Regions from separate parts of the Gordonia sp. ABKF26 genome, predicted to be linked through region 1. Evidence: riboswitches for the same ligand, from Rfam matches in the RefSeq annotation. Region 1 holds a riboswitch; each other region holds the start of a gene.
What was found. Region 1 has a riboswitch for thiamine pyrophosphate ahead of thiC (phosphomethylpyrimidine synthase ThiC). Riboswitches for the same ligand answer to the same signal wherever they lie in the genome.
Positions count from the first base shown of each region.

Region 2: another riboswitch for thiamine pyrophosphate. It lies ahead of AB4Z55_RS08010 (TenA family protein); the one in region 1 lies ahead of thiC (phosphomethylpyrimidine synthase ThiC).
Region 3: another riboswitch for thiamine pyrophosphate. It lies ahead of thiO (glycine oxidase ThiO); the one in region 1 lies ahead of thiC (phosphomethylpyrimidine synthase ThiC).

Region 1 covers NZ_JBGCVZ010000003.1:5,383,184-5,390,989, forward strand. The annotation lists gene AB4Z55_RS24985 (acyl-CoA dehydrogenase family protein) at 1-527, opposite strand, end outside; gene AB4Z55_RS24990 (acyl carrier protein) at 542-790, opposite strand; gene AB4Z55_RS24995 (salicylate synthase) at 836-2,176, opposite strand; gene AB4Z55_RS25000 ((2,3-dihydroxybenzoyl)adenylate synthase) at 2,333-3,991, shown strand; gene AB4Z55_RS25005 (GNAT family N-acetyltransferase) at 4,005-4,352, opposite strand; TPP riboswitch at 4,563-4,677, shown strand; gene thiC (phosphomethylpyrimidine synthase ThiC) at 4,669-6,357, shown strand; gene thiD (bifunctional hydroxymethylpyrimidine kinase/phosphomethylpyrimidine kinase) at 6,357-7,277, shown strand; gene AB4Z55_RS25020 (ABC transporter family substrate-binding protein) at 7,299-7,806, opposite strand, start outside.
Region 2 covers NZ_JBGCVZ010000003.1:1,660,158-1,667,963, reverse strand. The annotation lists gene AB4Z55_RS08040 (class I SAM-dependent methyltransferase) at 24-722, shown strand; gene AB4Z55_RS08035 (SDR family NAD(P)-dependent oxidoreductase) at 744-1,502, opposite strand; gene AB4Z55_RS08030 (alpha/beta hydrolase) at 1,499-2,452, opposite strand; gene AB4Z55_RS08025 (flavin-containing monooxygenase) at 2,449-3,825, opposite strand; gene AB4Z55_RS08020 (TetR/AcrR family transcriptional regulator) at 4,019-4,627, shown strand; gene AB4Z55_RS08015 (LLM class F420-dependent oxidoreductase) at 4,741-5,598, shown strand; TPP riboswitch at 5,628-5,723, shown strand; gene AB4Z55_RS08010 (TenA family protein) at 5,711-6,421, shown strand; gene AB4Z55_RS08005 (ABC transporter substrate-binding protein) at 6,418-7,443, shown strand; gene AB4Z55_RS08000 (ABC transporter permease) at 7,418-7,806, shown strand, end outside.
Region 3 covers NZ_JBGCVZ010000003.1:1,060,826-1,068,631, forward strand. The annotation lists gene AB4Z55_RS05370 (glutamate ABC transporter substrate-binding protein) at 1-245, opposite strand, end outside; gene AB4Z55_RS05375 (hypothetical protein) at 242-1,693, opposite strand; gene AB4Z55_RS05380 (NUDIX hydrolase) at 2,045-2,527, shown strand; gene AB4Z55_RS05385 (hypothetical protein) at 2,545-2,928, opposite strand; gene thiE (thiamine phosphate synthase) at 3,252-3,977, opposite strand; TPP riboswitch at 4,025-4,135, shown strand; gene thiO (glycine oxidase ThiO) at 4,130-5,194, shown strand; gene thiS (sulfur carrier protein ThiS) at 5,191-5,391, shown strand; gene AB4Z55_RS05405 (thiazole synthase) at 5,384-6,181, shown strand; gene AB4Z55_RS05410 (ABC transporter ATP-binding protein) at 6,251-7,189, shown strand; gene AB4Z55_RS05415 (ABC transporter permease) at 7,186-7,806, shown strand, end outside.

The DNA of each region.
Region 1 (7,806 bases):
CCGCCCAGATCAGGACCGTCGTCGACGCCACGGCAGACCACGAACACGTGATCCGCGATCGGCGAGAGCGACACGAACTTCTTGTGTCCGACGACGCGGAAGCCGTCGTTCTCCGGGAATATCCGGGTCTCGGAGTTCTGCAGATCCGAGCCGCCCTGCTCTTCGGAGGCCCCGATGCAGAGCACGGTCTCGGCGGTCAGCGCACGCTGGGCGAGGTCCTTGAGGTAGTCGTTGCGGCCGAAGCGGCGGAGGATGGCGATCGCCGAGTCGTGCAGGCTCACCCCCACCCCGATCGCCGCGGAGCCGAGCGCGCCGAGGTGGGCGCCGAGCGCGAAATGATCGTAGAGGTCGGTGAACTTGCGGTCCTCCCACTTACGGACGAAGACACCTTCGGAGCCGAGGTGCTCGAGAAGGGGCCGCGGGAACCGGTGATCCTGTTCGGCCTGCGCCGTCCACGACGTCACCCGCTCGTCGAACGCGGCGTCGAGCAATTCGGCGTACGTCTGCACCGGTGTGTCCACACTCATGTCGACTCTCCGTCTCAGGCCGGGGTGCCGGCCTTCGACCGGATGAGGTCTTCGAGGTCACCGACGGTCTTGGACTCGAAGAGCTCCCGCTCGGACAGCTTCACGCCGAGCCGCTCCTCGATCGCCACCACACCGATGGCGAACGCCACCGAATCCAGTCCCAGGTCGTCGATCAGCTTCGCGTCGCGGCTGACATCTCCCAGCGAGAGGTCGAGGTCTTCTTCGAGGATGCCGCGCAGGGCTTCGGTGATGTGGTCGGACATGTGGTGACTCCTGAGATGGGGTGTTCGGTCGAAAGTATCGGGTGATCAGCGCGGGACCACGTACGGGGCGACGCTGCCGAGTTTTTCGCAGGTCTCGGTGAACTCGCGCTCCGGCGTGGACTGCGCGACGATCCCGGCGCCGGCACGCAGCCACGCGCCGTCTCCGGAGGAGAAGATGGTGCGCAGCGCGAGGGTAGCCTCGAGTTCGCCCGTCGATGCCGCGGTGAGGATGGCGCCGGAGTACAGGCCACGACGCCGCGGCTCGAGGCGGTCGATCGCCTCCACCGCCGGGGTCTTGGGGATCCCCGACGCGGTGATCGACGGGAAGACGACTTCGAGTGCACGCCAGGGTGATTCGTGAGCAGCGAGGGTGCCGCGGACGGTCGAGGCCAGGTGCTGGACGCTGCCTCGTTCGCGGACCTCCATGAACTCGCTCACCGCGGTGGTGTCGTCCGCTGCGATGGACGAGATCTCGTCGAAGCACGCCCGCACCGACATGGCGTGCTCGGCGATCTCCTTCGCATCGGAGAGGAGGTCGGCGCGCGCCGCCGCGTCCTGATCCGCCGAGATACCGAAAGCTCTTGTCCCGGCGAGCGGTTCGGTGACCACCGTCCGGTCGTCATGCACCGCGACGACGAGCTCGGGGCTGAATCCGGCGGCCTGGAGGTCGCCGAGCGAGAGCAGATAGCTGCGGGCGGGATTGTTGTCGGCCCGGCCGCGCGCGTAGGTTGCGGGGATGTCCACGTCGAACGGGATGTCGACGGCGCGGGAGAGGATCACCTTCTGGTACCGGCCGGCTTCGATCTCGGCGACCGCAGTCGCCACCCGCCCCCGGTAGTCGTCGGGGTCCGCCTGGACATCCACCGGTCGCGACTCTGCCGAAACAGTTGCCTGCGAGGCGATCTCGAGAAGACGACGGGCGCGATCGGCGTCGACGGCGCCGGTGTCGACGCCCTCGGCATCGACGGTCACCTCGAACTCGGGGACGATGAGGTGCGCCAGGACGGTGTCCTCCGGGACGCGGTCGAGGATGCCGTGATAGGGCGCGCAGAAGTCGAAGCCGACCCAGCCGTAGACGCGCCAGTCCGGGATCGACAACGAAGCGGTCGCGGCAGCGAGCGCGTCGGCGGGGTCGCCGCGCCACGGCGTCGTCGTCCGGTCACCCTGATCGTCGACGATGACCTCGCTCCGCGTCACGACCACACGAGCACGCACCCCGGCCGCGAAGGTCCATCGCCGGTCGCGCTCGTAGACGACATGATCGCCGAACTCGCCGGAACCCGCCCAGGCGGCCGTGATCCGCGCAGCATCGGACTCACCCAGCGGCGAGGCGGGCGCGAGCAGGTCGACGAACTGCGCGGCGTGCGATTCGGTTGTCAGCGACATGTCCTTCGTTCCTCCGGTCGTGATGCACTCGAGCACCGATGATCATAGGGAAGCTTAGGGCAGCCTAATCAAACAACCCCCCACGGTCGAGAGCGGGCCCACCGTCCCGCATCGACCGGTAAGGTTACCCTATCCTGGCTGTGTTTGAATGAACTCATGCCGACGCACCTCGACCACGTGACCGATCTGCTCGACGGTTTCTCCCCCCACACCGATGCACAGGCCCAGCGATACCGGGACGCGGGTGTGTTCCTCGGCCGCCCGCTGTTCGCGGCCCTCGACGTCGCGGCCGAGCGCTCCCCCGATGCGCCCGCGGTGACCGACGCATCCACCGACGGTCCGCGAACGCTCACCTACGCCGAGTTCCGCGCCGCCACCCTGCGCCGGGCCGCCGGTTTCGTCGACGCCGGTCTGCGGCCCGCCCAACGGGTCGTCCTGCAGCTCAACAACTCCCTCGACTTCGCCGTGACCCTGTTCGGCCTCCTACGCGCGGGTGTCGTGCCGGTGATGACACTGCCGGCGCACCGGATCACCGAGATCGCCCATCTCGCGACCGGCTCGGGCGCGGTCGCCTACATCGGCGAGGACGGCCGCCGGGGGTTCGACCTCCGCGACCTCGCGGCCGAACTGCAGTCGCGGGTGCCCGACATCGCGCAGGTCTTCATCTCCGGCGATCCCGGCCGGTTCGCGGCGCTGCCTGACGCCGACCCCGCCGCGACCGCGCTCCCCGACGGCCCCGACCCCGGTCTGCCTGCGCTGTTCCTGGTCTCGGGGGGAACCACCGGCCTGCCGAAACTGATCGCCCGCACGCACGACGACTACGACCTCAACGCGCGACTGTCGGCGGGCATCGCCGGCCTCACCGCCGACGACACCTACCTCGTCGCGCTGCCCGCAGCACACAACTTCCCGTTGAGCTGCCCGGGCATCCTCGGCGTGGTCGGCGTCGGCGGGCACATCGTCTTCGCCGACAACCCCAGCCCGGACAACACCTTCGACCTGATCGAGCGACACCGCATCACGGTGACGTCGCTCGTCCCCGCCCTCGCGCAACTCTGGTGCGCGGCGACCGAGTGGGAACCCGCCGACATCAGCTCGCTGCGCCTGCTGCAGGTCGGCGGCGCCAAGTTGGCCCAGCCCGACGCCGTCGCCCTCGACGCCGCACTCGGCCCCGTCGCGCAGCAGGTGTTCGGGATGGCCGAGGGTCTGATCTGCTACACCCGTCTCGATGAACCGCGCGAGCTTGTTCACCAGGTGCAGGGTTCGCCGATGTCGGAGCTCGACGAGGTGCGCGTGGTCGACGAGGACGGCGACGACGTCCCCGATGGCACGGAAGGTGAACTCCTGGTGCGTGGGCCGTACACGATCCGCGGTTACTACCGGGCCGCAGCCCACAACGAGAAGTCCTTCACGCCGGACGGTTTCTATCGCTCCGGCGACAAGGTGACGAGGCTGCCGTCGGGCCACCTCGCGGTGACCGGCCGCATCAAGGACACCATCGTCCGGGCCGGCGAGAACGTCGCCGCCGACGACGTCGAGGAGAACCTCCTCGCCCACGACTCGGTCCGACAGGTGGCGGTGGTCGGCCTACCCGACGACGCACTCGGGGAGAAGATCTGCGCCGCCGTGGTGCTCTCGCATGAGCACCCCCCGGCCCAGCCGCTGGAGCTCGCGACCATCCGCACGTTCCTCGCCGAGCGCGGACTCGCCTCGTTCAAACTGCCCGACGCGGTGCGGATCGTGACCACCCTCCCGGTGACCGCGGTCGGCAAGATCGACAAGAAGGTGCTGCGCGAGACCCTGCTCGCCGACTGAGCCGGCGCACCCCTCACACCGGAGCGAGGGTGACGATCCCGGGATGGCTGTCGAGGTAGCGCTTGGTGAACGTGCACACCGGACGCAGCCGGGCGCCCTGTTCGCGGGTGTAGTGCACGACGGTGCGGGTGAGCCGGGTGGCGAGACCGTGTCCGCTGTACTCGTCGTAGAGCACGGTGTGCAGCACGGTGATGGTCGTCTGACCGTCGGCCGTCTCGGTCGTGTACCCGAGAACGCCGACCAGATCGCCGGCCACCCAGAGTTCGAATCGGTCGCGGTCGGGGTTGTGTACCACCTGCGAGATCTGTTGCAGAATCGACTTCGCCGACTGTGGTGGTCGCTGACGATGCTTGCGGAGCACCCGACCCTCCTCACCTCGTGATCACGGACATCGGACCATCGGCGCGCGCCGGCACTGACTCGACATGACACCCGCCTGTGATCCGGGTCACACGGTACCTTACGGAACCGTAACTGCCGACCCCATGGCTCGGTTGTCGCATATCGATACGGTTCGCCGCACCCTGCCCGCCCGCCTCGTCGGGCGATGTAGGGTTGCGGACGCACGACAACTACACACCGCGGGGGCTCTCACGATGACCGAGGGCTGAGATGGCGACGGGCGGTCGCCGACCGCTCGAACCTGTCCGGGTAATGCCGGCGTAGGGAGTTGAGCCATGGGTACACCTGTATCCGCCACATACGACAGCAGCGCACCCGCCGATTCCGGGTTCCTGACCCTCGGTCCCATCGAGGGCAGCGTCAAACACCACCTCTCGGTCGACGATCTGCGCGTGCCGCAGCGCCGCATCCACCTCACCAATGGTGAGCATCTCGACGTCTACGACACCTCGGGGCCGTACACCGACGACGCGGCACACATCGATGTCGAGAAGGGCCTCGCACCCATTCGCGACAGCTGGCACCGGCCCGACCCGATCGACGGCGCGAGCACCCAGCTCGCCTGGGCGCGCGCCGGGATCGTCACCGCCGAGATGCGGTTCATCGCCGCCCGGGAGGGTGTCGACGTCGAACTGGTCCGCTCCGAGGTCGCGATCGGGCGCGCGGTGATCCCGGCGAACCACCGCCACCCCGAGTCCGAGCCGATGATCATCGGAAAGCGCTTCGCGGTGAAGGTCAATGCGAACATCGGTAATTCGGCGGTCCGGAGCTCCATCTCCGACGAGGTCGAGAAGATGGTGTGGGCCACCAGATGGGGCGCCGACACCATCATGGATCTGTCGACCGGCGCAGACATCCACACCACGCGGGAATGGATCATGCGCAACTCGCCGGTCCCGGTCGGCACCGTTCCCATCTATCAGGCACTCGAGAAGGTCAACGGCGACCCCGCCTCACTGACGTGGGAGCTGTACCGCGACACCGTCATCGAGCAGGCCGAACAAGGCGTCGACTACATGACCGTCCACGCCGGCGTCCTGCTGCGGTACGTGCCGCTGACCGCGAAGCGCGTCACCGGCATCGTCTCGCGCGGCGGTTCCATCATGGCCGCGTGGTGTCTCGCACATCACCGGGAGTCGTTCCTGTACACGCATTTCGACGAGCTGTGCGAGATCTTCCGGCGCTACGACATCACATTCTCCCTCGGCGACGGTCTGCGCCCGGGGTCGATCGCCGACGCCAACGACGAAGCACAGTTCGCCGAGCTCCGCACCCTCGGCGAACTGACCACGATCGCCAAATCGCATGGCGTGCAGGTCATGATCGAGGGACCGGGGCACGTCCCCATGCACAAGATCGCGGAGAACGTGCGCTTGGAAGAGGAGCTGTGCGAGGAGGCACCGTTCTACACCCTCGGCCCCCTCGCCACCGACATCGCACCCGCGTACGACCACATCACCTCGGCCATCGGGGCAGCGATGATCGCCCAGGCCGGCACCGCGATGCTCTGCTACGTGACTCCGAAGGAGCACCTGGGACTTCCGGACCGCGACGATGTCAAGGTCGGCGTGATCACCTACAAGATCGCCGCGCACTCCGCCGACCTCGCCAAAGGCCATCCGCGAGCCCAGGAACGCGACGACGCACTCAGCAAGGCGCGCTTCGAGTTCCGATGGACCGACCAGTTCAACCTCGCACTCGATCCGGACACCGCTCGCGCGTACCACGACGAGACACTGCCCGCCGAGCCTGCCAAGACCGCCCACTTCTGTTCGATGTGTGGGCCCAAGTTCTGCTCGATGCGGATCTCGGCAGATGTCCGCGCCTATGCCGAGGAACACGGTCTCGTCACCGCCGAGGACATCGACCGCACGATCGCGGAGGGCATGGCCGCGAAGTCGGCGGAGTTCACCGAGGCCGGGAACCGCGTGTACCTGCCGCTCGAGACGGTTGGTGGCGAGTGATGCGCACAGTCAACGCGAAACAACGCACAGTCGACGGAGATCGACGCACGGTCGACAAGGAAGGCTTCGTGGAACTCCCTGTTGCGCAGCCCGGTTCTGCTCCCGTTCGGGTCCTGACCATCGCCGGATCGGATTCGGGTGGTGGTGCGGGAATCCAGGCCGACATGCGCACCTTCGCCCTGCTCGGGGTGCACGGGTGTGTCGCGGTGACTGCGGTGACCGTCCAGAACTCGCTGGGTGTCCGCGGTTTCGAAGAGATCTCACCGCAGACCGTGGCGGCGCAGATCGACTCCGTCGCCGGTGACATCGGTGTCGCCGCGGCGAAGACCGGCATGCTCGCGTCGGCACCGATCATCGAGGCCATCGTCGAGCAGTGCGGCGCGAGCGGCATCGGCCGCGATGCATCCGTCCCGCTGGTGGTCGACCCGGTGTGCGCATCGATGCACGGAAACCAGCTGCTCGCCGACTCCGCGCTCGACACGTTGCGTCACAAGCTGTTCCCCCTCGCCACGGTCGTGACACCCAATCTGGACGAGGTTCGCTTGATCACCGGGATCGAGGTCACCGACGCCGATTCGCAGCGCGATGCCGCCAGAGCACTGCTCGATCTCGGGCCGCGGTGGGCCCTGGTCAAGGGCGGGCACCTGCGGACGTCGGATCGGTCCCCGGACCTGCTCTACGACGGTGACCAGTTCATCGAACTCAGTCATGAGCGGATCGACACCCCGCATGACCACGGCGCGGGCGACACCCTCGCCGCGGCGATCGCGAGCGCCCTCGCACACGGCTACCCGGTCCCCGAGGCGGTCGGTTTCGGAAAGGGTTGGGTCACGCGCTGCCTGGCCGCCGCCTATCCGCTGGGTGCCGGCCACGGCCCGGTCAATCCGTTGTGGCGACTGAGCGCGGGGCCCGCGGACTAGCCGACCGTCCGGTCGCTCCCGTCATTTCTCCCAGCCGATGTCCTCGATCGGGCCGATGTAGAACTGACCCGCCCCGTAGTTCGCCAGCCCTTCCTTCACCGCCACCATGGCGGGACCGTTGAACAGTGGCAGGTTCGAGAACTGCTGGAACGCCTCGTGTTCGACCCGGTTCCCGGCGGCTATCTGTGCTGTCGGGTCGCCGATCTGCGACATGGCCTCGATCTGCGCGTCGAGCTCGGGTGTCCCCGCGCCCGCGGGGTTGAACTGCGAGTCGCTGCACCAGACCTGACAGAAGTAGGCCATCCCGAACGGATCGCTCGAGGAGAAGCCCATCATGAACAGGTCGAACTCCTTGTTCACCACGACCTTCGAGAAGTCCGCTGACGGTCGTTGGGTCACGACGAGGTCGATGCCGACCTTGCCCAGGATCGCCTGCAGGGCGCGTGACAGGTTGGCGCTGGTGGTGTCGTCGCCGACATTCGGCAGGGTCAGTGACAGCCGCGCTCCGTCCTTGGTCCGGATGCCGTCG
Region 2 (7,806 bases), 3.7 Mb from region 1:
CAGACCCGATAGGATCTGGTGCCATGTCACACCCCACGGCCCAGCTGCCGAGCGCACCGTCCCCCGAACGTCTCCGAGTCGCCGAGGAAGCCCCCGGGTTCATGCCGCTCGACGAGGCGCAGACACTGTTCGAGATCGCCGGAGAGTATCTGTCGCAACCGGATTCGACGAAGGTCGGCGTCGAGATCGGTACATACTGCGGCAAGTCGACGGTGTTCCTCGGTTCCGCGGGCGAGGCACACGGCGCCGTCATCGTGACCGTCGATCACCATCGCGGTTCCGAGGAGCACCAGCCCGGGTGGGAGTACCACGACGAATCGCTCGTCGACGCGCACACCGGCACGCTGGACACCTCGGCACGCTTCCGCCGCACCATGTTCGACGCCGGGCTCGACCAGACCGTGGTGGGGGTGCTGGCACCGTCGACGGTCGCGTCGAGGGTCTGGGGCACGCCGGCCGACTTCGTGTTCATCGACGGCGGCCACAGCATGGAGGCCGCACAGAACGACCTCGACGGATGGGCGCCATGGGTTCGCATCGGCGGCGCCCTGCTCATCCACGACGTCTTCCCCGACCCGGCCGACGGCGGGCGTCCGCCGTACGAGATCTACTGCCAGGCACTGGAAACCGGGCAGTTCACCGAGGTCAGGGTCGAGGGATCGCTGCGCGTCCTGCGTCGCGGATCGGGTGATGTCGGTGCGCCACTGACCCCCGAGGTCTGACGCGCTGCGCCAGTGCGGGCGCTAGGCTTCCGCGGCCAGCGCCCGCACCTTGCCCAGCACGTCGGGGTAGCGCTTCAAGTGCGCACCGCCGTTGACGTCGAACGCGGCGCCGGTGATCCATCGCGCCTTGTCGGAGGCGAGAAATGCGATGATGTCGGCGATCTCGGACGTCTCACCGCTGCGGCCCAGCGGGGTGTTGTCGAGATAGTCCTCGGTGAGTCCCGGGACGAAACCGATCCCCTCGGTCAGCGGGGTCATCACCAGTCCCGGTGACACCGCGTTGACCCGGACCCCACGCTCGGCGAGTTCGAGGGCGGCGACCTCGACGAGCATCAGCACACCGGCTTTCGAGGCGCAGTACGCGCCCATCCCCGCACCGGGTTGCCGACCGTTGAGCGAGGCGATGCAGGTGATCGACCCACCGTCGACGATCCGTCGGCCGGCGTGTTTGACCACCAGGAACGTTCCGGTGAGACAGACGTCGACGGTGTGCCGCCACGCACTCAACTCGAGGTCGGTGAGCGGTCCGGGGTCGGAGAGTCCGGCACAGTTCACCGCGGTGTCGAACTCGCCCACATCCTCGAAAACGGCTGCCACCGAGTCCTCGTCGGTGACGTCCAGCCGGACCGCGCGCACCGCATCGCCTCGTTCGGCGGCGACCGCCTCGGCGCGCACGAGGTCGACGTCGGCGACGACCACCTCCGAACCAGCGTCGGCCAACGCGTCGACGGTGGCGAGGCCGATCCCCGAGGCGCCGCCGACGACGATCGCCCGACTCATCGGGCCCCGGCCTCTACGGTGTGGCCCATGGTGACCAGATGCCGTGTCAGGAAATCGATCTCGTGCTTGACGCAGGGCTCGAACCAGTCGTTCCCGGCGAACACGTCGAAGTGGTCGCACGGGTAGTGCCGCACCTCGGCGCGTGCCTTGAAGGCCGTCTTCGACGCGGCGTATGGCGGTGCGACGTAGTCGAAGTCAGCGATCTGGAACAGCACCGGAGCGGAGACCCGGTGTGCATACTTGTCCGCGCGGAAGCCCCCGATCTCCAGGCCGACCGAGGCGTCGACCTCGTTGCGCCAGGACGGGCCGGCAATGGCCTGGTAACTCTCTTGGTAGCCGGGCGCCGTCAGCGCGGCGCCGGTGTCGCCGGGTTGCCCCACGACACGCATCATCTTCGGGGCACGACCGAGGCGTCGCGACACCGCACTGGCCACCGCGGTCGCGGTCGACTTCGCGATCGCCGCCCCGCCGTTCTGCGCGTAGGCGACCCGGCCGGCGGCCGGCCCGTTCACGAAGGGGATGACGGAGATGACCGCGGCAACGTCATCGCGGTCCGCGGCCACGGTCAGTGCATGGCCACCGGACTGCGAGACACCCCACAGGATGATCCGACCGGGATCGACGCCCGGCTGTTTCTTCGCGGCCACGATCGCGGCACGGTAGTCATCGGCCTGACGTTCCAACGAGATCTGTTGCCGTGGTTCTCCTCCCGACAACCCGAAGCCGCGATAGTCGAACGCCAGCACCGCCAGGCCCGCCTCGGCGAAGCGCTGGGCGTAGGGGCCCAGACCGGAGTCCTTGGTCCCGGCGAAGCCATGGGCCATCACGACGACGGGCCGTGTGCCGTCGACCTCGAAGGGCGACGCGGCCGCGCCCGGGAAGAACCAGGCGTCGCACTCGGCGTCCGACGAGGAGAAGCGCACGGTGGTCGCACCGTCCGGTGTGTTCATGCCGAGGCTCCCTTCGAGACCAGTTCGGAAGCGACGCCGGCCCATTCGGTCGGCCCCTGCTGTTCGGCCCGGCGGATACCCGCCGGAATCTCCTTGGTCCGCATGTTGTGTTCGTACAGATAGTGATCGAGCTGCTGGGTGTGCCGCGGCCGATCGAGCATGTGGCCGGTGTAGTACTGCATGTCGGCCTCGATCGTCTGCCGCATCTCCGGCACCGACGGGAGCCGGTAGTGCCCCGTGGCGTAGGCCCCGATCAGACGGGCCTGACATTCCACGAACGGGAACAGCGTCGGGACCGCCTGCGCGAAACCGGCGAAGACGAGGTCGTCGATCCCCGGATAGAACATCCGCTTGTACAGATCGATGCGATTGTCCGGGGCGCTGATGAAGTCGGGATCGAAGAACGGGAAGGTGATGTTGTATCCCGTTGCGTAGATGATGATGTCGAAATCGTCGGAGGTGCCGTCGTCGAAGTGGACCGTCGAGCCGTCGAATCGGTTGATGTTGGGCTTGGGGATGACGTCGCCGGAGCCGAGCCGGAGCGGCAGCTCGACCGACTGGGTCGGATGTGCTTCGAAGAACTTGTGATTGGGCGTCGGTAGTCCGTAGTCCTCGGGACGTCCTGCCGTCACGGGCTGCATGACCTGGACGAACTTCCGCTGCCACGACGTGGGCAGGTACGGCGTCGACCGGTAGTACTTGTCGGCCGGTTTGCCGCCGAAGTACTTCGGGACGATCCATGCACCCGACCGCGTGGACAGGGTCAGCTTGTTGTCCAGTGCCTTCGACGACAGCTCGACGGCGATGTCGGCCGCGCTGTTGCCGAGTCCGACGACCAGGATGCGCTTGCCCATGAAGTCGTGCGGGGTGCGCGGGTCGATGTAGTGGTGGGCGTGCATCTCGATGCCGTCGAACTCGCCCGGGAAGTCCGGCCACCGGGGGTCCCAGTGGTGCCCGTTGGCGACGACTAGCAGATCGAACCGGCGTCGCTCGCCCAGCTGGGTCTGCAGTTCCCAGCCGCCGCCGTCGAGTCGGGTCGCGTGTTCGATGCCGTTGGTGAACTCGATCGACGAGTAGAGGTCGAAGGCCTCCGCGTACGAGTCGAGATAGGCCTTCACCTGGGTGTGGTGCGGGAAGTCCGGGTACTCGTCGGGCATCGGGAAGTCCCGGAACGACAGTTGGTGTTTGGAGGTGTCGATGTGCAACGAGCGGTATGCGCTGCTGTGGCCGTTCGGATTGCCGAACGCCCAGTTGCCGCCGACCCGGTCGGAACTCTCGAAGCATGTGTACGGAACGCCGTAATCGGTGAGCATCTTGCCTGCGGTCAGACCGCTGATGCCGGCCCCGATGATCGCGGTGGTTGGTAAAGGCACACTGCCCCCTCGTCGGACACGTCGTGGTTCGGTCGTCTGGGTCTCGGTCATGCGTGTAGACAGATTCTGGTTTGTGTCTACACGATGCGACGTATCGTGTACACAGAATCCGCGAACTGTCTACGACGCCGTCGTCCGTTCGCCGGAACCGCCGACGAGTACGCAGCAGTGCGCGCAGACCGTGACCGCAGGAGTGTCCGTGACCGAAGCCCCGACCACCACGGTCCAGGACCGCCTACTCGATGCGACGGAGAAGCTGCTCGCCGACAAGGGGATTCGCGCGACGACGATGCAGCAGGTGGCCGAGACGGCCGGGGTCTCGCGCGCGTGGCTTTATCGGCACTATCCCGACAAACCGTCCATGATCGGTGCCACCATCGTGCGCCTCACCGAGTCCTTCTGGCGGGACGCACGCGCCGAACTCGACGGGATCGACGACTTGGCGGGCCGGCTCACTGCCGGTGTGCGGATCGGCCGCGGCGCGTACGACGACCCCGGAACCCTGCTCATGCGGCTGCGCACCGACGAACCGACCGAGTTCGCCGAATGCGCCGGCGTGGGCGTCGTCAAGCTCGTCCCCGACCTCGCCGCGTTCTGGTTCCCGTTCGTCGAGCACGCCGCGCACCGGGGCGAGATCCATCCGGGACATGACCTGCGCGAGGTGTCCGAATGGGTTGCCCGCGTGCTGATCAGCCTGGGTACGTCGCCAGGTGAGACCGTCGACATCGACGACGCATCCCAGGTCCGACGACACCTCGAGGTCTTCATCCTCCCCGGGTTCCGCACCGATCCACGCCACTGACCGCGTCCGAGCCCTGGTCCTCCTCTGGTCTGGGTGACGCCAATCACCTAGACTGGTGTCCAGTCAACCGTCCGGCCGTCCCGGGCGGCCGAACGACGCCGTCGGAGGGCACCATGGATTTCGGGATCGTGCAGTTCACCAGTGATCGCGGATTGAAGCCGCACGTCCTCGCCCCACTCATCGAGGACGCGGGATTCGCTTCCTACTACGTTCCCGAACACGGGCACATCCCCACCAGGCGCGACGCGGCGCACCCGCGCACCGGTGACGAGACCCTGCCCGACGAGCGGTACATGCGCACGCTCGACCCGTGGACATCGCTGGCCGCCGCCGCCGCGGTCACCGAACGCATCCGTCTGGCCACGGCGGTCGCCCTTCCGGTGCAATCGGATCCGATCACGCTGGCCAAGACCATCGCGACCCTCGATCACCTCTCGAACGGACGGGTGACCCTCGGCGTCGGATTCGGCTGGAATCTCGACGAACTCGCGGACCACAACGTGCCGCCGAAGCGCCGGCGCACCATGCTGCGCGAGTACCTCGAGGCGATGTCGACGCTGTGGTCGGAGGAAGAAGCCGAATACGACGGCGAATTCGTGCAATTCGGTCCCAGCTGGGCGTGGCCCAAGTCGACCCAGGCGCACATCCCGGTCCAGGTGGGTGCGGCGGGCAACGAGAAGAACTTCAAGTGGATCGCGCGCAGCGCCGACGGCTGGATCACCACCCCGGGCGAGGAGGACATCGAGGGTTCGGTGTCGCTGCTCAAGCAGATCTGGGCCGACGCAGGTCGCACCGGCGATCCCGAGATCGTCGTCCTCGACTTCCGACCGGTTCCCGAGAAACTCGAGAAGTGGCGCGAGATCGGTGTCACGACAGTGCTGTACGGCCTGCCCGACGACTCGGTGGAGCGCGCGACCGGTTACCTCGCGAAACTCGCGGGAAAGTTGGGTATCGCTCCGGCAGTCGTGTAGAGGCCCGAATCCCTCTGCTAGCCTGGGTGCGTTCTGACACGGGGTGCTCCGCAACTGCGGGGCTGAGATGAGACCCGAGAACCTGTCCAGGTAATGCTGACGAAGGGATGTCATGTCTTTGCATGCGCACGCGCCGGATCCCGGCCGCTTCACCGACCACCTGTGGGAACAGACGACAGCTCTGCGAGCGTCGATCGACGATCTCGAATTCCTGCACCGCCTCGGAGACGGCACGCTGCCCCTCGAGGTGTTCCGCACCTACCTGGAGCAGGACTCGCTGTACCTGGCCGGGTACTCGAAAGCACTCGCGATCCTGGCGTCGAAGTCGCCCGACCCGCAGACCGCGGCATTCTGGGCGAACTCGTCGTCGACCGCGGCCACCGTCGAGGTCGCCCTGCACGGCGACCTGCTCGGGGGCGGCCAGTTGCCGCCGCGGCAGGGTGAGCCCGAGCCGTCGACCGCGTGCCTGGCCTATGTGTCCTACCTGATCGCCACCGCAGCGACCGAGTCGTACGCGGTCGGTGCCGCCGCGGCGCTGCCCTGCTTCTGGATCTACGCCGACGTCGGCCGGGGACTGGCGGCGAGCGCCGCCGAGGTCCTCGCCGCCGACCCGAAGCACCCGTATGCCCAGTGGGTGACCACCTACGACGCCCCGGAGTTCCAGGAATCCGCCGCCCGGGCAAGGGAACTGGTGGATGCGGCGGCGGCGTCGGCCGGCGCGCCGGAACGGGCTGCGATGTCCGCGGCGTTCACCATCGCCACCCGGTACGAGCTCATGTTCTGGGACACCGCGCTGAACCCCTACGCATGGCCCGCCGCATGACCGGCCGCGTGCGCCGCGTCCTGGCCTGCCTCGTTGCCACCGTCGCGGTGTTGTCGACGGCCACCGCGTGCGGGTCGGACACCGCCTCCGACAACACCATCCGGTTCGCGCTCGACTGGACCCCGAACACCAATCACACAGGCCTGTTCGTGGCGCAACAGCGCGGGTACTTCGCCGAGTCCGGCCTGGACGTCGAGATCCTGCCCTACAACAACACCTCCGTCGACACCGTCGTGGACGCGGGGAACGCCGAATTCGGGATCAGCACCCACAGTTCGTCCACCTTCTCTCGGGCATCGGGCGCGCACACGATCTCCGTGCTGGCACCACTACAGCGGTGGGCGACAGGTATCGGTGTCCGCGCCGACCGCGCCGACATCACGAGCCCGAAGGACCTCGACGGCAAGACCTATGCCGGGTTCGGTGACCCCGGTGAGGTGGAGACACTCAAGCGGGTGATCCGGAACGACGGCGGCACAGGTGAATTCACCTCGGTCACCCTCGGCACCTCCGCATACGAGGCCGTCTATTCCGGGAAGGCGGACTTCACCGTCTCGTATCTCGCCTGGGAGGGCATCGAGGCCGAGCACCACGGAACGCCGATGAGGTATTTCCACTACACGGACTTCGGTTTCCCGGAGGCCTACGCGATCGTCGTCGACGCCAACGAGGACTGGCTGAACGAGAACCCGGAGCGTGCGGGCCGGTTCGTACGGGCGCTGCAACGCGGCTACCAGGCTGCGGCCGACGACCCGGATGCCGCCGCCCGCGACCTCATCGCCGCCAATCCGGGCGCGTTCAACGACGAGAAGCTGGTCGTCGAGAGCCAGCGGATGCTCGCCGCCCAGTACATGAAAGACGCGAACGGCCGGGTGGGCGGGCAGACGCTCGAGCAGTGGGCCGGGAACTCCGGGTTCCTCTACCGCAGTGGGCTTCTCACGGGTCCGGACGGGTCCGCGCTCACAGCCGAGCCGGATTGGTCGACCTACTTCACCAATGATTACCTCGACGCGTCCCGCTAGCACCGGCCTCCGGCGGGCCGCGCCCGCGATCGTGGCGGTGGTGGTACTCGTCGCGGCCTGGCAGGTCTATGTCGACCTCAGCGGGGTCCGACCGCAACTGCTGCCGTCGCCGTCCCGGGTCGCGGGCCAAGGGTGGGCGCATCGGGACGAGATCGGGGTGCACGCCGGGGCGACGCTTCAGGTCACCCTGATCGGCTTCGCGGTGTCACTGGTCCTGGCATGGGTACTGGCGATCATCGTCGACTTCTCGCCCACCCTGCGGCGAGCCTTCGTGCCCCTGTTCGTCGCGTCGCAGACGTTGCCGATCATCGCGATCGCCCCGCTCATGATCATCTGGTTCGGCTTCGGCGTGCTACCGAAGGT
Region 3 (7,806 bases), 4.3 Mb from region 1:
ATCTGGGCGGGCGGCCGAAGGGTCAGGGTCGCATTGCAGGCCTCGGAACTCGGCAGTGGTTCGACCGGCACGTCGACCTGGACGCCGGGCAGCACCGGTGGTCCGGCGGTGGCGGTGGGCGGGGGCGATTCGGGTGCGGGAAACCGCACGCACCCCGTGGCGACGAGGCCGGTGAGCGCGAGCAGGACCACGAAGGTCAGCAGGCGATGACGTGACGGGGTATGAGGTGCGGGCATGGTCGTCATCGGTACTCCCGGATCCGGGGGATGAGACCGCCCACGATCGCGACACCGGCGAAGACGGTGAGCAGCAGGATGCCGGTGCCGGTGAACCCGAGGACGCGCTGCGCGGTGTTGATGTCGTCGCGGAACGAGTTCCGTGCGGTGGTGATCGCGTCGACCAGCGCGGTGTCGACCGCGGTGTAGGCGCGCGCGGAGCTGTCCGGTCCGTCGCCGACGGTGTGCAGGCGGGCGAGACCGAAGTTCCCGGTCTGGATGTAGCGGCGGACGGCGGCGTCGGTGCGCTTCCACTCCGTCAGCGCCGCGGTCACCGTGTCCAGCTGCTCGGCGGTGACCGCACTGTCGCCGTCCTCGGTTCCGCCGCGCACGTCGTCGACGATGTTGCCGATCTCGCTGGTCGCCGCGGAGAAGCTGCGTTCGAGTCCGCCCTGGTCGCCGCGGCGGATCAGCGACAGCGTCTCCGCCGACCGGGCCTGTTGGGTGAGGATGCGGGCAGCGGTCAGGTCGCGGAGCGGGTCGGCGCCCTCGGTGCGGGCGTCGCTGGTCGCCGCCACCGACATCAGGCCGGAGGCGAGCAGCCACAGCGTCCCGATGCTGAGGGCGAAGATGGCCGCGACGATCCCGAGGTTGAACCGGCGGCGGGTTCGGCGTGCGAGGTAGCGCGAGGTCAGCACCAGCGCGGCGAGCAGGAACAACAGTGGCGCGTACACGGTCCACGGCGGGCGGGTGAGCGTGTGTTGGGGATCGGCGATGGCCATCGAACGCCGCTCGTACAGGCGCTGTGCGGCCGGGAGGATCTCGTCCTGCATCATCGACGACGCCTGGCCGAGGTACGCCGAGCCGACCGGGTTGCCGAGTCGGTTGTTGGTTCGCGCCGTCTCGATGAGACCGCTGTACACCGGGATCGAGGTGGATAGGGTCTCGAGGTCGGCGCTGACTGCCTGCTCCGCCCGGTCCGACGCCATGCCGGAACCGGGTTCGCTGGACGTACCGGTCGCCAGGATCAACGACGACGACGCCGTCGCCAGCGCGTCGGAGTAACGCTGCCGCAACTCGGGCGTCTCGAGACCGCCCGAGATGAACGCGGCGTTCGCGGAGGCGTCGGCGATCGACAGCGAGCTGTAGAGGACCTGTGCGGCCTCGGCGAGCGGTTCGGTCCGATCGATGAGGCGCTGCAGGGTCTGGGTGCGGTCCTCGAGAACCGTCGACGCGTACAGCCCGGTGCTCAGACAGCCGAGCGCCAGGATGCCGCAGATGATGATGAGTTTGCCGGGGGTGGTGACCGCGAAGTGCCGGAGGGTCTGGAAGGGCGACTGGGCGCGTTCCCGGGCCGTGGCGACGAGTTCGCGCCGGTCGGCGAGCACCTGTCGGATCGGGGGTGAGGATTGCGCCGGTCGGATCGTGCGACCGCCACGCGTCAGCGCCGTCCGCACGGAGGACGCGTCGCCGGTCACCTACCTGATCCCTTCTCGAACGCTGGATCGTCTCCGGTGCGGTCGTACGGTCACCGGTTCCCCGTTCCGGATTCGCGTGACCGGGCGATCAACGCCAGGTGTTGTGTCATCTGGGTCATCGTTCACCGGGTCGTGCGTGTTTCACCCTATGCCATCGGGCGGGGTTCCTCCGGGCTCGACCGGCCCCGCGTCGCCGACCTCGACCGTTCGGCTCGCAGTGCGTGCAACCGGGTCGCCTCAGGGTTCGCCACCCGGGATCCGCAAGCGCTGCGCGGACTCCCTGGCAGGTGGCGCGCGTCTCACTTACGGTGGAGGCACCCGGTCGACGCGATCGGGTTGCGAGGAGGCGTGGTGCGCGGCGACGGCGACGGCTGGGTGATCGATCCCGACGGTTCACGATATTGGGGTGTCCACGGCGCGGCAGGTCTGCTGCTGCGGGCGCCGTTGCCGGAGGGATCGACCGGTGTGCTCCTCCAGCATCGCGCCGCCTGGTCGCACCAGGGCGGGACATGGGCGCTGCCCGGCGGCGCGCGCGACTCGCACGAAGGCGCCGTCGACACGGCGATTCGCGAAGCCGAGGAAGAAGCCGGCATCACCGGCGACGATCTGCGCGTCGTCGCGGCCGTCGTCACCCACGAGTCACCCGGCGGATGGACCTACACGACCGTGATCGCCGAGACCGATTCGCCGGTCCGCACGGTCGCCAACTTCGAATCCACCGAGCTGCGGTGGGTCGACGAGAAGCGCGTCGACCAGCTGCCGCTGCACCCGGCGTTCGGGCTCGCCTGGCCCACGCTTCGCGAGCGCATCGCGATGCTCGACCCCCAGAGCTGAGTCCCGCTCCCTACCCGTCAGACCCCGACACGATCGGCGTCCAGCAGACGGTTCGCGCCGGCGATCAGGGCGTGGACGTTCGCCTCGTCGCCGCTCGCACCCTCGCCGGCGGCCCACGCCTGGCGGCCGTCGTTCTCGCACAGCAGGAACGTCGTGACCACGCCGTCGACCACCCGCTGATGCAGGCGGACGATCTGAACCGGGGCGCCGACGTCGTGGAGGATCGAGGTCATCGCGCCGACCGGACCGGCGGCGACCGCGCTGCACGACCTGATGCGGTCGGCGATCGCGAGCGTCGCCCGGCACTCGACCAGGTCGCCCGGACACGACACGACCGACCATGATCCGAGCCGGATCGCGCCGCCGCGGGAGCATTCGTCGGTGAATTCCTGCCAGGTCATCCCGGTCGCCTCCTCGTGCATTCCAGGGGGAAGCGGACGTCCGTACCGCTCGGTGAACAGATCGTCACCGCGGCGGTCGCCGCACTCATGCCACGAACAGGATGGATGGGACAGATGAAGAGGGTGCATCTCATTAACCGATTTCGGTCGAAGAACGGATGACCGACTGGAGAGCGCAACCGACCCGCAGCGGGGGGTCGGTCAGAGTCAGACCCCGCTGCGGCGGGTTACGAGAACGCTCGTGATGCACAACATGATCGGTCCACCATAGACCCGAGGTATCGACCGGGCAAACGTGTTTGCCCGCGGCCGGCGGTGAGCCGCTACAGCATCCCGGCGAGGTCGCGGGCCGCGGCGGCCGGGTCCGCGGCCGCGGTGATCGCTCGGACGACGACGATGCGCTCGGCGCCGAGTGCGGTGACCTCGCCGACGCGGCCGGCGTCGATGCCGCCGATGGCGAACCACGGCTTCGGCGATTGTGGTGTCCCCGACAGCATTTCCGAAGTTGCGGAGACGAGGTCGAGGCCGGCGGCGGCGCGGCCGGGTTTGGTGGGCGTGGTCCAGCACGGGCCGACGCAGAAGTAGTCGACGTCCTCGTCGGCGATCGCGGCGGCAGCTTGCTCGGGGTCGTGGGTCGAGGCGCCGATGATCACCTCCGGGCCCACGATCCGGCGGGCCGCCGACGGCGCGAGGTCGCCCTGTCCCACGTGCAGGACATCGGCGCCGGAGAGCGCCGCGATGTCGGCGCGGTCGTTGACCGCCAGCAATGCGCCGTGCGCATCGGCGACGGCCCGCAACCCGGCGAGGATCTCGAGTTCCTCCCGCGCCTCGAGGGTCCCGAACTCGCGTTCGCCCGGTGAGTTCTTGTCACGGAGCTGCACGATGTCGACGCCGCCCGCTAGCGCGGCATCGACGAAGTCGAGGAGGTCGCCGCGTTCGCGCCGGGCGTCGGTGCACAGGTAGAGGCGGGCCGCGGAGAGCCGACGACGACGGTCCGCCGCGCGGCCGGAGTCCGCGGACGCTGACGTGGTGGGGTTCGGGGTCGTCACGCCGACCAGGCTAACCGGACGCCCGAGGCCCGGGCGTAGGGTGGACCGCACGAACACACGGGAGTCCGGATCGGCCGGGCTGAGAGTGCGGACCCATCCGCTGACCGTCGAACCTGATCCGGGTCATTCCGGCGAAGGAAGGTGATTCCAGCGTGAATTCCCCTCAGCAGAAGCGTGCGCACCGCCCGCTCACGGTCGTGGGCGGCGGCGTCATCGGGTTGACGTGCGCGGTCGCCGCGGCCGACGCCGGGTGGCGGGTTCGCGTACTCGACGCCGGCGCCGAGGAGCGCGCCTCGTGGGTCGCGGGCGGCATGCTCGGTTCGCTCGGCGAGGGAATCCCCGGCGAGGAGGCATCGCTCGCCCTGTCGGTCGAGTCGGTCCGCCGCTGGCCTGCGCTCGTGAAGCGACTCGACGATCCGGCCGTCGTCACCGCCACCGACTCGCTCTTCGTCGCGGCCTCGGCCACCGACCTCGAGTATCTGCGACACCTCGCCGACTTCGTCTGGTCCGGTCAGCCCGGCACCGATGCCGCGCTGCAGCCGGTGACCGGCCGCGACATCCGAACGCTGGAACCGTCACTGAGTTCTCGACTCGTCGGTGGCTACCGCGCGATCGGGGAATGGTCGGTGGACAACCGTCGACTGCTCGAGGCGCTGCGCGCCGCGGCCACCAGTGCCGGCGTGGAACTCGTCTCCGCTCGCCTCGAGTCCCTGTCCGATGTCGACGACCTGGGCCCCGACGCGCAGGTCCTGCTCGCCGCCGGACTCGGCACCGCGGCACTGTGGCCGGACGTCGACCTGCACCCGGCCAAGGGGGAGATCCTGCGGCTTCGTCGCACGCGGTGGTCGGTGCCCCCGCCCGACCACGTCGTCCGGGCTCGCCTGCACGGCCGCGCCGTGTACGTGGTCCCGCGCGAGGACGGGGTCGTCGTCGGGGCGACCCAGTACGAGGCGGAGGGGATGGCCGACCGGACGCCGCAGGCCGGTGGGGTCGCCGACCTGCTGGCCGACGCGATCGAGGTGATGCCCGGGCTGCGGACGTATGAGCTGACCGAAGCGGCGGCCGGTCTGCGGCCGTGCACCGCCGACGGGTTACCGCTCGTCACCCGCGTGGACGCCCGCACGGTCGTGGCGACCGGGCACGGACGCAATGGGATCGTCCTCGCTCCCGGTACCGCGGAGCGGGTCCTGTCGATCCTGGAAGGAGTCGAGGAATGAGTATCACGGTGAACGGCGAGACAGTGGACGTCGAGGCCGACGCCTCGGTGCGCGATGTGGTCGCCGGACTCGGGTTGCCGGATCGCGGGATCGCGGTCGCGGTGGACGGCGCGGTCGTCCCGCGCGGCCGCTGGGACCGGCACACCATGACCGATGGCGCCGTCGTCGAGATCGTCACGGCGGTGCAGGGTGGCTGACCAGTTGACACCCGACCCGTTGCGGATCGGCGGCCGCGAGTTCTCGTCTCGGCTCATCACCGGCACTGGGGGCGCGTCGAATCTCGCGACCCTGGAACGCGCACTCGTCGCATCGGGCACCGAACTCACCACCGTCGCGGTCCGCCGCGTCGACGCCGCCTCGGGCACCGGGGTCTTCGACCTGCTGCGGAGGCTCGACATCGCGGTCCTGCCGAACACGGCGGGGTGCCACACCACCGCCGAGGCGGTGCTGACCGCGCAGTTGGCGCGCGAGGCGTTCGAGACCGACTGGGTCAAGCTCGAGGTGGTCGCCGACGAGCGCACCCTGATGCCCGACGCCATCGAGCTCGTCGACGCGGCGGCCGCCCTGGTCGCGGACGGATTCGTCGTCCTGGCCTACACGAATGACGACCCGGTCCTGGCCGCGCGACTCGCCGATCTCGGCGTGGCCGCGGTGATGCCACTCGGCTCGCCCATCGGGACCGGCCTCGGAATCCTCAACCCGCACAACATCGAGATGATCGTCGACGACTGCCGCACCCGCTTCGACGACCCGCTGCCGGTCATCCTCGACGCCGGCATCGGTACCGCGAGCGACGCGGCCCTGGCGATGGAACTCGGTTGCGACGGAGTACTTCTGGCCACCGCGGTGACCCGCGCGGAGAACCCCGAACAGATGGCGACGGCGATGCGGCATGCGGTGATCGCGGGCCGGCTCGCCGCGCGGGCGGGCCGGATCCCCAAGCGCTTCTGGGCCCACGCGTCCTCGCCCGGCCGGGAGCAGAGCTGACGGTCGCCCGCGACAGGCCGTCCGAATGACGGACCGGGCCGCTCCGGCTTGGACGGCTATGGTCGAGGCGTGTTGCGGGTAGCGAATCTGACGAAGGACTTCGGCGGTCAACGCGCGGTCGACGACCTCACCTTCGAAGTCGGGCCGGGACGGGTGACCGGCTTCCTGGGGCCCAACGGTGCGGGCAAGTCGACCACGATGCGCATGATGCTCGGTCTTGATCGCCCGACCTCGGGTACGGCCACGATCAACGGTCAGCGCTACCGCGACCTCGACCATCCGCTGCGTCAGGTCGGCGCGCTGCTCGACGCCCGGTGGGTGCACCCGAACCGCAGTGCGCGTTCCCATCTGCGATGGCTGGCGGCCAGCAACCAGATCCCGGTCGCCCGGGTGGACGAGGTGCTCGAGACGGTCGGGCTCACGTCGGTGGCCAAGAAACGCGCGGGCGGCTTCTCGCTCGGCATGTCGCAGCGACTCGGTCTGGCGGGTGCCCTCATCGGCGACCCGCACACGCTGTTGTTCGACGAGCCGGTCAACGGCCTCGATCCGGAGGGGATCGTGTGGATCCGCGGTTTCATGCGCAAGCTCGCCGCCGAGGGTCGAACGGTGCTGGTGTCGAGCCACCTGCTCACCGAGATGTCGCTCACCGCAGATCATCTCGTCGTCATCGGGCGGGGGCGGCTGATCGCCGACTGCTCGGTGGGTGAGTTCACCGGACGGGCTCGGCAGTCCGTGCGGGTGCGCGGCCCGCAGCTGGAGCAGTTGCATGCCGCGCTCGCCGCGGCGGGGCTGAACCCCGCACCGGGTGACCCGGATGATCGCGGGCGTCCGGTGATGCGCATACCGGACACCACGACCGATCACGTCGGCGATCTCGCCGCCGCCGCGGGCATCACGTTGCACGAGCTCTCCGCCGAGTCGGCGTCGCTCGAAGAGGTGTTCATGTCGATGACGGCCCACGCTGTCGACTACACCGCCACCGACAACCAGGGGGGAGTGAGCCGGTGATCGCCGCGATCAACGCCGAACGGATCAAGCTCGCCAGCACGCGGTCGCCGTACTGGTGCCTCGGTGTCGTCGTCGTGCTGGGTCTGGGTATTGCGGTGCTGCTCGGTGCCGTCGCCGGAACCTCGTACGGAAGTCCCGGCGAGGCCGACACCCTCACCGGCGACTTCCTGATCGGCGTCGACCAGTTCGGGGTCGCGGTCCTGGCGATCATGGCGATCCTGGGTGTCACCACCGAGTATCGTTTCGGCACCATCCGCCCGACCTTCGCCGCGATTCCGCGCCGCCCACGGATCCTCATCGCGAAGGCGGTCGTGTTCGGCGGACTCTCGTTCGCAGTGGTCGCGATCCTGTGCGTCGTCGCGGTCGTGGTCGCGCAGATGCTGTCCGGTGTCGGGGTCTCACTGACCGGGTCCGAGACCGTCCGACACCTCTGGGGCACGCCGGTTTTCGCGATGCTGTGCGCGCTGATCGGCCTCGCGGTGGGGGCGCTCGTGCGGCATTCGGCGGGCGCGGTGGCGATCATGCTCGTCTGGATGCTGGCCCTCGAGCGCATCGTGTCGGTGCTCCCGCGTGTGGGTGAGCACATCGTGTCGTTCCTGCCGTTCCTCAACGGCTGG